3 regions of the Mesorhizobium sp. M0011 genome follow, and region 2 is predicted to be linked to each of the others. Evidence: riboswitches for the same ligand, from Rfam matches in the RefSeq annotation. Region 2 holds a riboswitch; each other region holds the start of a gene.
What was found. Region 2 has a riboswitch for cobalamin ahead of NKK51_RS06895 (DUF1636 family protein). Riboswitches for the same ligand answer to the same signal wherever they lie in the genome.
Positions count from the first base shown of each region.

Region 1: linked by a shared signal. The riboswitch ahead of NKK51_RS22290 (aromatic ring-hydroxylating oxygenase subunit alpha) and the one ahead of NKK51_RS06895 (DUF1636 family protein) in region 2 are both predicted to bind cobalamin.
Region 3: linked by a shared signal. The riboswitch ahead of NKK51_RS16080 (ABC transporter ATP-binding protein) and the one ahead of NKK51_RS06895 (DUF1636 family protein) in region 2 are both predicted to bind cobalamin.

Region 1 covers NZ_JAMYVQ010000022.1:14,545-17,815, reverse strand. The annotation lists gene NKK51_RS22295 (FAD-binding oxidoreductase) at 1-746, opposite strand, end outside; gene NKK51_RS22290 (aromatic ring-hydroxylating oxygenase subunit alpha) at 772-2,019, opposite strand; cobalamin riboswitch at 2,135-2,336, opposite strand; gene NKK51_RS22285 (DUF680 domain-containing protein) at 2,843-3,040, shown strand; gene NKK51_RS22280 (DUF680 domain-containing protein) at 3,112-3,271, shown strand, end outside.
Region 2 covers NZ_JAMYVQ010000004.1:274,532-277,802, reverse strand. The annotation lists gene NKK51_RS06900 (winged helix-turn-helix domain-containing protein) at 190-1,389, shown strand; cobalamin riboswitch at 1,420-1,623, shown strand; gene NKK51_RS06895 (DUF1636 family protein) at 1,662-2,090, shown strand; gene cobW (cobalamin biosynthesis protein CobW) at 2,093-3,145, shown strand; gene NKK51_RS06885 (cobaltochelatase subunit CobN) at 3,164-3,271, shown strand, end outside.
Region 3 covers NZ_JAMYVQ010000013.1:23,055-26,325, reverse strand. The annotation lists gene NKK51_RS16085 (ABC transporter substrate-binding protein) at 1-931, opposite strand, end outside; gene NKK51_RS16080 (ABC transporter ATP-binding protein) at 977-1,765, opposite strand; cobalamin riboswitch at 1,928-2,134, opposite strand; gene NKK51_RS16075 (AraC family transcriptional regulator) at 2,430-3,263, shown strand; gene NKK51_RS16070 (DSD1 family PLP-dependent enzyme) at 3,268-3,271, opposite strand, start outside.

The DNA of each region.
Region 1 (3,271 bases), on a different contig from region 2:
TATTTCGCCATGTCGAAGCCGGCGGCTTCCAGCATGCCGCGCACGGCGCGCATGAAGGGATCGGGGCCGCAGCAGAAGATCTCGCGCTCGCGGAAATCGGGCGCCAGCAATGGCAGCCGGATCGCGTCGATGCGGCCCATATGGCCGAACCAGCCCTCGCGGCTCGACCGCTCCTCGATCATGAAGCCGAGCGACAGGCCGGGCATGCGGCTGCCGAGCAGCTCGAGTTCCTTGCGGAAAATGATCTCTTCCGGGCGGCGCGCGCAGTTGACGAAGCCGACATCGGTCCATGGCGCGCAGTCGTTCAGCCAGCGCAGCATCGACATCATCGGCGTCACGCCGGAGCCGGCCGAAATGAACAGATATTTGGCCGCCGGGTGGCTGTGCAGCGAGAAGTCGCCGGTCGGCCCATAGGCCTTGACGTGCGAACCGGGCGTCAGATGGTCGAACATCCAGCGCGTACCGGTGCTGCCCGCCTGCGCCTTGACCGTCACCGCGATCGAGAACGGCCGCGACGGCGAGGACGACAGCGTGTAGGTGCGCATCAGCGGCCCGTCCGATGTCGGCAATTCCAGCGTCACGAACTGGCCCGGTTTGTAGCGGAACCAGGTCTGGTTGTCGGAGCGGAAGGTGAAGGTCTTCACGTCAGGCGCTTCGTCACTGACGCCGATCACTTCCAGCACCTGCAGCCTGTCGTTCCAGGGCGTCATCTGGTCGAGATGGCGATAGAGGCCAAGGTCCGTCATCGCATTCATCCTCTTGTCCCCTGGGCTAGGCGACGCTGCGCAGGGCCGGCCGGTCGCCTTCTGCAAGGCGCGGTCCGATGAACGACGCGTACCACTCGACGAACTGGATCACGCCGCCCTCATGCAGCTCCGAATAGGGGCCTGGTTCGTAGGCCGGCGACAAGATGCCGAAGGCGTTTTCCTCGACGATGCGACGGTCCTGGTCGTTGGTCTCGGTCCAGACATGGGTGAGCTCAGCGAGATCGTAGTCGACGCCTTCGACCGCATCCTTGTGGACGAGCCATTTTGTCGTCACCGCGGTTTCCGTGGCACTGATCGGCAGCACGAGGAAGGTGACGGCATGGTCGCCGAGGATATGGTTCCAGGTTGTCGGATAATGATAAAGCAGCAAGGAGCCGATGCGGTCGGTTGAAACGCTGTCGGACAGGTTCTTCTGGACCGCCCGTTTTCCCGTCATGGTGTAGCTGACGGCATCGCGCAGCAGCGGCGCGCGGGTGGCGCGGTACTGCCCTGCCGGATCGATGCGGAATTTGCTCGGCAGGCCTGATGCCTCGCATTTGGCCCAGTGCGCGACCATTTCAGGGTCGCTGTCGGCGCCGTTGACGCCGGTCACGGTCGGAGCCTCGGGGAAGGTCTTGCACAGCTCAGGATGATTGGCGGCGCAGTGATAGCACTCGCGGTTGTTTTCCCAGACCAGCTTCCAGTTGCCCTTCTCGACGATCGTGCTCTCGAAGGCGATCTTTGCTTCACGCAACCGGTGCGGCAAAAGATAGGGTTCGATCATCGCCCGCATCGGCGCGAAATCCGCCGGCTCCTTGGCCAGACAGATGAAGATGTAGCCGCCGACGCTCTCGCAGGCGACCGGCTTCAGGCTGAAATCACTCTTGTCGAAACCGTCGGCCATCTGGCGGGCAAACAGCAGGCGGCCGTCCAGCTCATAGGTCCACTGGTGATAGGGGCAGACGAGCTTTGCCGCCGTGCCCTTCTCCGTGTTGCATACACGGCTGCCGCGATGGCGGCAGGAATTGTGGAAGGCGTTGATCTTGCCGTGCTGGTCGCGGACAAGGACCACCGGATAGTCGCCGATCTGCACGGTGATGTAGCTGCCCGGCTTCGGCAGTTCGCAATCATGGCCGATGAACAGCCAGTCGCGATACCAGATCAGCTCCATGTCGAGCTTGAAGTAGTCCGGATCGGTGTAGAAGGGCTGCTCCAGCGAAAAGCCTTGCCGGCGCCCCTTCAGGAGCCTCAGCATGTCGTTGCGGGTATCCATGTCCTGTCCTCGTTTCTAAGGACTGAACTGGTGGTGATGGAGGAAGGATTGAAACGCAGGCCGGCTAGGTGCCAGACATGCGCTATCCACCTCTTGACCGCCCACCGCGATCAGTCGAGTCTAACAATCTCGGGCTGGTTTCCGGGCTCTGGAGTTGTCCTTGCGGACCATCGCGACACCTTCCCAGGCAGTTGCCCAGTGGTCTCCCGTTGCGACTTGAACTCCACCACCGTTGCGGGGGCAGCGCCGGATTCTGACCGGCTTCCCAATTCTCCGCCTCGTCGTCACGAAGCGGCACCTGAGATGGTATGATCTAACCACGATCGGGGGCGCGCCGTCGGCATGAAAACGACATCGTATCCATGCGGCGCGACACGGCCTGCGAACGTTCCCGCAGACCGTCGCGGGCTGAAATCCACCTCCCGGATGACCATTTTGCCGGCTGCGATATCCCCGAATCGGACCCCTTGGCGGGGTCAAAAAAGGTTAACGGTTTCGAAAAGTGACTATTAGCTCGATCTAAAATCGAACCGAACGGTTCGTTTCTGTTGACGGTGCGTGCAGGACGGTGTGAACGCTGGGCCTCTGAAACAGTCAGTGATCCATCCAGCGGTTACACTTAACATGCTGATTTAAAGAAGAAAAATATACCGTAGATTCCCTTGGCACAATTTCAAGGTGTGGATTCATGGTCCACACGGAACAACTTCGTGATTGGAAAAGGCGGGGTTGCCCTCCCACATCGGGGCTGTCCGAACGACGCGATTTCATTTCCAAGACACGCCGCTAGACGGACGGAAAAAGACGATACTGGAGTACAAAAATGAAAAAGATCATTCTCACTGCCGCAGCCCTTCTGGCCATTTCCGGCAGCGCCTTCGCTGGTAGCGACCACTACGGTTCGAACGCCGCGGCAGCCACTGCTGTCGACAGCTCGTACACCGCTTCGACCAAGAAGTCGGAACCGGCTGCTCAGGCGCCTGCCCAGGGTGCTGACCGCAACCTCTTCGACAACAACTAACAGCCGATTCCCAGTCGACGGCGGGCTCGCCCGCCGCCCTGGCGAAATTCAGACATTCAGGAGTATTTAAGATGAACAAGATCCTCATTGCTGCCGCCGCCGTTCTGGCCATCTCCGGCAGCGCTTTCGCCGGCAGCGACAACTACGGTTCGAACGGCTCCAACCAGCCTGCCGCCACGGTGGACCAGTCGTACACGGCTTCCACCAAGACCGCGGAATCGACTGCCCAGA
Region 2 (3,271 bases):
GTCAAACCTTGTTCAAAACACCGACCTGGACGGCATATCGCGGCAAACTGGTCCGATCCGCTCCTGTTTGATTTCCTGCGCCTATTACTCCACTTTTCTCTCCTGACATGGATGCCGCCAAAACCCTGCTAGCATGGGTTGGAATCAGCCTTTCGACCCTCGGTCAAAACACTTCAAAGTGATGCCTGCATGAAGGAAAAGATCTCGCTCCCCACGGCCCGTCGCATCGCGCTTGCCGCCCAGGGGTTCCTCGATCCCCGCCCGACCGGTACGCCCGACCGCCGGCATTTTGCCCGCACCCTCTCCCGCACCGGCCTGCTGCAGATCGATTCCGTCAGCGCCGTGGTGCGCGCTCATTATATGCCGCTCTATTCGCGCCTTGGCCCCTACCCGTTCTCGCTGCTCGACAACGCGGCCGTGACGCGCAAGCGCACTGTTTTCGAATACTGGGCGCACGAGGCCTCCTTCCTGCCGGTCGAGACATACCCGCTGATGCGCTGGCGCATGCAGCGCGCCGAGCGCGGCGAGGAAATGTATCTGGGGCTCGCCAAATGGGGCCGCGAGCACGCCGGCTACATCGAAGAGATCTACCGCCAGGTCGCCGAGCGCGGCCCGATCGCCGCTTCCGCGCTGGAGGGCCAGAAAGGCTCGGGCGGCTGGTGGGGCTGGAGCCATGCCAAGCACGCCTTCGAATGGCTGTTCTGGGCCGGCCGCATCACCACGGCGCACCGTCGCGGGTTCGAGCGTTTCTATGATCTGCCCGAGCGCGTGCTGCCGCAGGCGGTCCTCGACCTTCCAGTGCCGACGCCTGAGGACGCGCACCGCGAATTGCTGCGCATTTCCGCCCGCGCCCACGGCGTGGCGACTTCAGGCGATTTGCGCGATTATTTCCGGCTGTCGCCCGCCGACATGAAAGGCCGGCTGGAGGAGCTCGTCGAAACAGGCGAGTTGATGCCGGTGCGTGTCGAAGGCTGGGACAAGCCGGCCTATCTTCACCGGGACGCCCGCCAGCCGCGCAAAGTCGAGGCCCGCGCCCTGCTGGCACCCTTCGATCCGGTCGTCTTCGAGCGTTCGCGCACCGAGCGGCTGTTCGACTTCCACTACCGCATCGAGATCTACACGCCGGCCGACAAGCGGCAATACGGCTATTATGTCCTGCCGTTCCTGCTCGGCGACAGGATCGTGGCACGCGTCGACCTCAAGGCCGATCGCCCGGCCAGCATACTGCGCGTCCATGCGGCCTATGCGGAGCCCGGTGCACCGCCTGAAACCGCTGCAGAGCTGTTCGAGGAATTGAAGCAGATGCAGGGCTGGCTCGGTCTCGAACGCATCGAAGTGACGCCTGCCGGGGATTTGGGGCCGGCGCTGGCCGACATCGCCGTGTCGTAAGCTCGCGTTGACACCGCCGCCCGCAAAAGCCTAAATCCGGTTCCAGATGGTCCCTTGCCCGCAACGGCAAGGGCTAAGAGGGAATGCGGTGCGGGGCAAAATCCCAAATCCGCGGCTGTCCCCGCAACTGTAAGCGAAGAGCCAAGGCCGAAAGCCACTGGGGAGTTCCCGGGAAGGCGGCTACCAAGGCGATGACCCGCGAGCCAGGAGACCTGCCGTCTGCGACTTTAGAATCCGATCGCCCGGCGGGTTTCCGGGCAAGGAGCACGATCTTGGACCACGACAGCAGTTTTTCGGCTGGCACAGCGGATATCTCGTCCGGCCATGATGATGCCTTGGCCGGCGTCACCATCATCGTCTGCGCCTCCTGCCGCGATGAGACCGGCGCCGACGCTCATCCCCGCGCCGGCGAATTGCTGGCGGACGACACGCGCCGCGCCGCATCTGGCGACGACATCCGCATCCGCAGCGTCGAATGCCTCGGCAATTGCAAGCGCCGCCTCAGCGCCGCCATCCTGCGCGACGGTTGCTGGAGCTATGTCTTCGGCGACCTGACAGCGACCAGCGGCGCCGACCTCATCACGGGTGCCAAGCTTTTCGCCACCTCGATCGACGGTCTGATCCCGTGGCGTGGCCGTCCCGATAGCCTGAAGCGCGGCCTCGTTGCCCGCATCCCTCCCCTAGACCTGCTGAAGGATTGACCATGACTGCCCCAGATTCGCCTGCGAACCTCTCCCGCGTTCCCTGCACCGTCGTCACCGGCTTCCTCGGCGCCGGCAAGACGACGCTGGTCCGTCACCTCCTGGAAAACGCCGGCGGCAAGCGCATTGCCATCATCGTCAACGAATTCGGCGACATCGGCATCGACGGCGAGATCCTCAAGGGCTGCGGCATAGACACCTGCCCGGAGGAAAATATCGTCGAACTGGCCAATGGCTGCATCTGCTGCACCGTCGCCGACGATTTCGTCCCGGCGCTCGACAAGATCCTCGCGCTGACGCCGAGGGTCGACCACATCCTGATCGAGACTTCGGGCCTGGCGCTGCCCAAGCCGCTGGTCCAGGCCTTTCAATGGCCGAGCGTGAAGAGCCGCGTCACAGTCGACGGCGTCATCGCCGTGGTCGACGGGCCGGCACTGGCCGAAGGCCGCGTCGCCAACGACATGAATGCCTTGCAGGCGCAGCGCGCCGGGGACGAGACGCTCGACCATGACGATCCGGTGGAAGAAGTGTTCGAGGATCAGATCGCCTGCGCCGACCTGATCATCCTGTCGAAGAGCGACCTGATGGACGCCGCCGGCACCGCCCGCGCCAACGCCATCATCAACGAACATTCCGCCCGCGCGGTGAAGATCGTGCCGACGTCGCATGGCAAGGTCGATCCCTCCGTGCTGCTCGGTCTCGGTCTCGCCGTCGAGGACGACATCGAAAACCGCAAGTCCCACCATGACGGCGCATTCGACCATGAGCATGACGACTTCGACACCTTCATCGTCGACATTGCCTCGATCGCCAATCCGGACGAGTTGGCAAAGCGCGTCGCCACCGTCGCCGAAGAAGAGAACGTGCTGCGCGTAAAAGGCTTCGTCGAGGTCGGCGGCAAGCCCATGCGGCTCTTGCTGCAGGCCGTCGGGCCGCGCGTCAATCATTACTATGACCGCGCCTGGACCGCGCAGGACGACCGCCGCTCGCGTCTCGTCGTCATCGGCCTGAAGGGGCTGAACCGCCCGGCGATCGAGCGTATACTCGCCGGCTGATCTCGGACACGGGTTGCGATGCACATCCTCACCACGACATCCGCCTCGCTCGACGACCTCGCCGAGCCGGTCGATCTGCGGCAGGCGCCGGCGGATATCGTGGCCCTGTCCTTCACCGACAGCGAC
Region 3 (3,271 bases), on a different contig from region 2:
GCATGGCCTTGGCGATCTTGTCGATCGCTTCGATGTTGGCCGGGCCCGGCGTCAGTTCGGCATAGCGCAGGGCGACGAAGCGCTCGTTCTTGACCGCGTCCGTCTCCTTCATCGCCGGATGCGCCTTCAGGAAATCGAGCAGTTTCCTGTAGCCACCGCCATCCTGGTAATCGAGCAGGATGAGGAATTGCGGATTGCGCGACGCCACCGTTTCCCAGTCCGTATTGCCCCAGCTGGTGTCCATGTCGGCCATGATGTTGTCGCCGCCGGCGGCTGATATCATGGCGCTGGGGATGGCGAATTTGCCTGCGGTGAACGGCTTGTCCTCGCCGGAATCATAGAGGAAGACCCGCGTTCCCTTGGCGTCGCCGACCTTGGCGGTGATGTCGGCGAGCCGCGTCTTCCAGCCGGAGACAAGCTTCTCAGCTTCGGCCTCCTTGCCGAAGATCTTGCCCAGTTTCTCGACATCGCCATAGAGCAGGTCCATCGAGGCGGCAGGGCGGCTCTTGTCGAGATGGACGCAGCTTTCCGTCAGCACCAGCGTCTTGATGCCGTGCGGAGCAAGCGTGTCGGGCGTCACTTCACCACCCGGCTTCATGCCATAATACCAGCCGGCGAAGAAAAAATCGGGCTCGACCGCGACGAGGTTTTCGAGCGTCGGATATTTCGGCGCCAGTTCCGGGATCGAACCCTGCTCGGCCTTGAACTCAGGACCCACCTTGTACCATCCGGTGATGCCGGTCAGGCCGACGATCGACGGCTGCAGTTTCAGCGCGAAAGCCATCTCGGCCATGTTGAGATCCTGGATGACGACGCGCTTCGGCGGCGCATCGAAGGTCAGCGGCTTGCCGCAGCTGTCGACAGTTACCGGGAAGGCCAGGGCTGTCGAGGCCAGCAGCGAGAAGGCAAGCGAAAAAGCAAGGCGTTTCAAGGGTTTGCTCCTGTGGACGGGATGATCGATATGGGACGGCTTCAATCAGGATGGCGGCGCGGCACGGTTCGGAACATCGAACACCGTCAGTTCGCGGTCTTCGGTCGGATGGCGCAGACGCAGCACATCGATGCCGAAAATTTCGCGAATCAGCTTTTGGGTCAGCGCTTCGCGCGGTGCGGCGAGCGCTTGCAGACGGGCATGGTTCATCACCGCCACCCTGGTGGCGAACGGTGCCACCAGCGCCAGATCGTGCAGCACCGCGATCACCGTCATCTCGAAGCCTGCCACGAGGTCGAGCAGTTCGCCGCGGGCGCGCGGGTCGAGATGGTTGGTCGGCTCGTCGAGGAACAGGATCTTTGGCTGCTGGGCGATGGCGCGGGCCAGTTGGGCGCGCTGGCGCTCGCCGCCCGACAGCGAGCCGATGGTGCGGCCAAGCAGCGGCAGCAGGCCGGTCCGGCGCAGCGCATCGACGACAATGTCACGCTCCTCGCTCCTGCGCCGTAGCCGAGCGTGCGGGACCCGGCCCAGCTCGACATAGTCGATCACCGCCAGCCGCGGATCGGGCTGGTCGGCCTGGCCGACAACGGCGATATGCAGCGCCCGCTCGGCGGCGGAAATCCCGTCCAGCCGGCGCCCGCCGAGGTTCACCTCGCCGGAGCTCGGCCGCAGCATGCCCGACAGCATGCGCAGCAGCGTCGTCTTGCCCGCGCCGTTGGGACCGATGATGGCTAGGCGATCGCCAGCGGCCACCGAGAAGCTGACCGCCTGGACCAGATCCCGCCCATTGGCCATGGCGCAGAGGTCATGTGCTTCGAGAAGCGCTACGGTCATCGGCTGCCCGCCAGATTGCCGGGATGGCAAAGCGTGCACACGATGATGCGATGATCGATAGACCCGTCCAACTTTCCGTCACTTTCCAAAACTGGCGACGGAAGGAAGCTGGCGAAGCGGCCGACAAGACCGGGATTCGCGTTTCCTCCCGGCACACCCCGTCCGGTCAACTCAGTGATGGCAGGTCTCCTGGCTCGCGGGTCGTTGCGCCATCCTGCCTTCCCAGCCTTGCCGGCCAGTGGCATTCACGGATTTTGCTCGCCGCTTACAGTTGCGGGGGCAGCCACGGCCTCGACCCCTGGGGATCTCACCGTGTTCCCTTTTCACCCCTCGCCTTTCGACTCGGGGACCATCACCGCTTCAGCGTAGATTTCCCCCAATCGCTTCGCAATGGATTTCTCGGACGGAGTGGTGGGCCGGCTAGGGGAAACATGCATTTCACGCTCTCGATATGTAATAACATTACGCATTTAGAGGATGCCGCCTGGCGCTGTCAAGCGAAGCCTGCCGAATTTGGCTCGTCGGCGGCAAGGGGCGCTCGACCGCTGTGCCATATCGGTGTGCGACTGTGACGGGATCGGTTCGATTGCGCGGGATGCGCAATTTCGATCAAACTGGCCGCGCCAGGAAACGGCAGGATGATCTGGCCAATGCGAGGAGCAAAATGAACCCGACCGAGAAAGCGCTGTGGTTCGTCGAAAGTCATCTGCCGGAGGCGATCTCGCTTGACGATATCGCGCAAAGCAGCGGCGTGTCGCGTTTTCATGTGACGCGGGCTTTCGGCGCTGCCACGGGCCGCTCGGTGATGGGCTACATGCGCTCACGCCGGCTCACCGAGGCGGCGCGCAAGCTGGCCGGCGGGGCGCCCGACATTCTCTCCGTCGCGCTCGACGCCGGCTACAACTCGCATGAGGCGTTCACCCGTGCCTTCCGCGATCAGTTCGGCACCACGCCGGAACTGGTGCGCGCGCAAGGCACACTCGACAAGCTCGACCTCGTGGAGCCGATCCTGATGGACCAGTCCTTCCTCACCAATCTCGAACCACCGCGTTTCGAGACCAGCCGGCCGTTCCTGATCGCCGGCCTCGGCGAACGCTACAGCTGCGAAACCAGCGCCGCCATTCCGATGCAATGGCAGCGCTTCGGCCCCTATATCGGCAACATTCCGGGCGAGGCCGGCGACGTCGCCTATGGCGTCTGCGTCAACGGCGACGATGCCGGCAATTTCGACTACATCGCCGGCGTCGAAGTGTCTGATTTTTCCGACCTGCCCAAGGAATTCAGCCGGGTGCGGGTGCCGGCGCAGAAATATGCGGTCTTTGCCCACCGCGAACACATCTCGACCATCCGCCGCACGGTCAATACGATCTGGAACAAATGGCTGCCGGCTTCCGGCCACGAGATATCGGATGCGCCGGAATTCGAACGCTACGGCCCTGAGTTCGACCCACGCAGCGGCAATGGCGGGCTGGAGATCTGGATACCGGTGAAGGCGTAGTCGGTCAG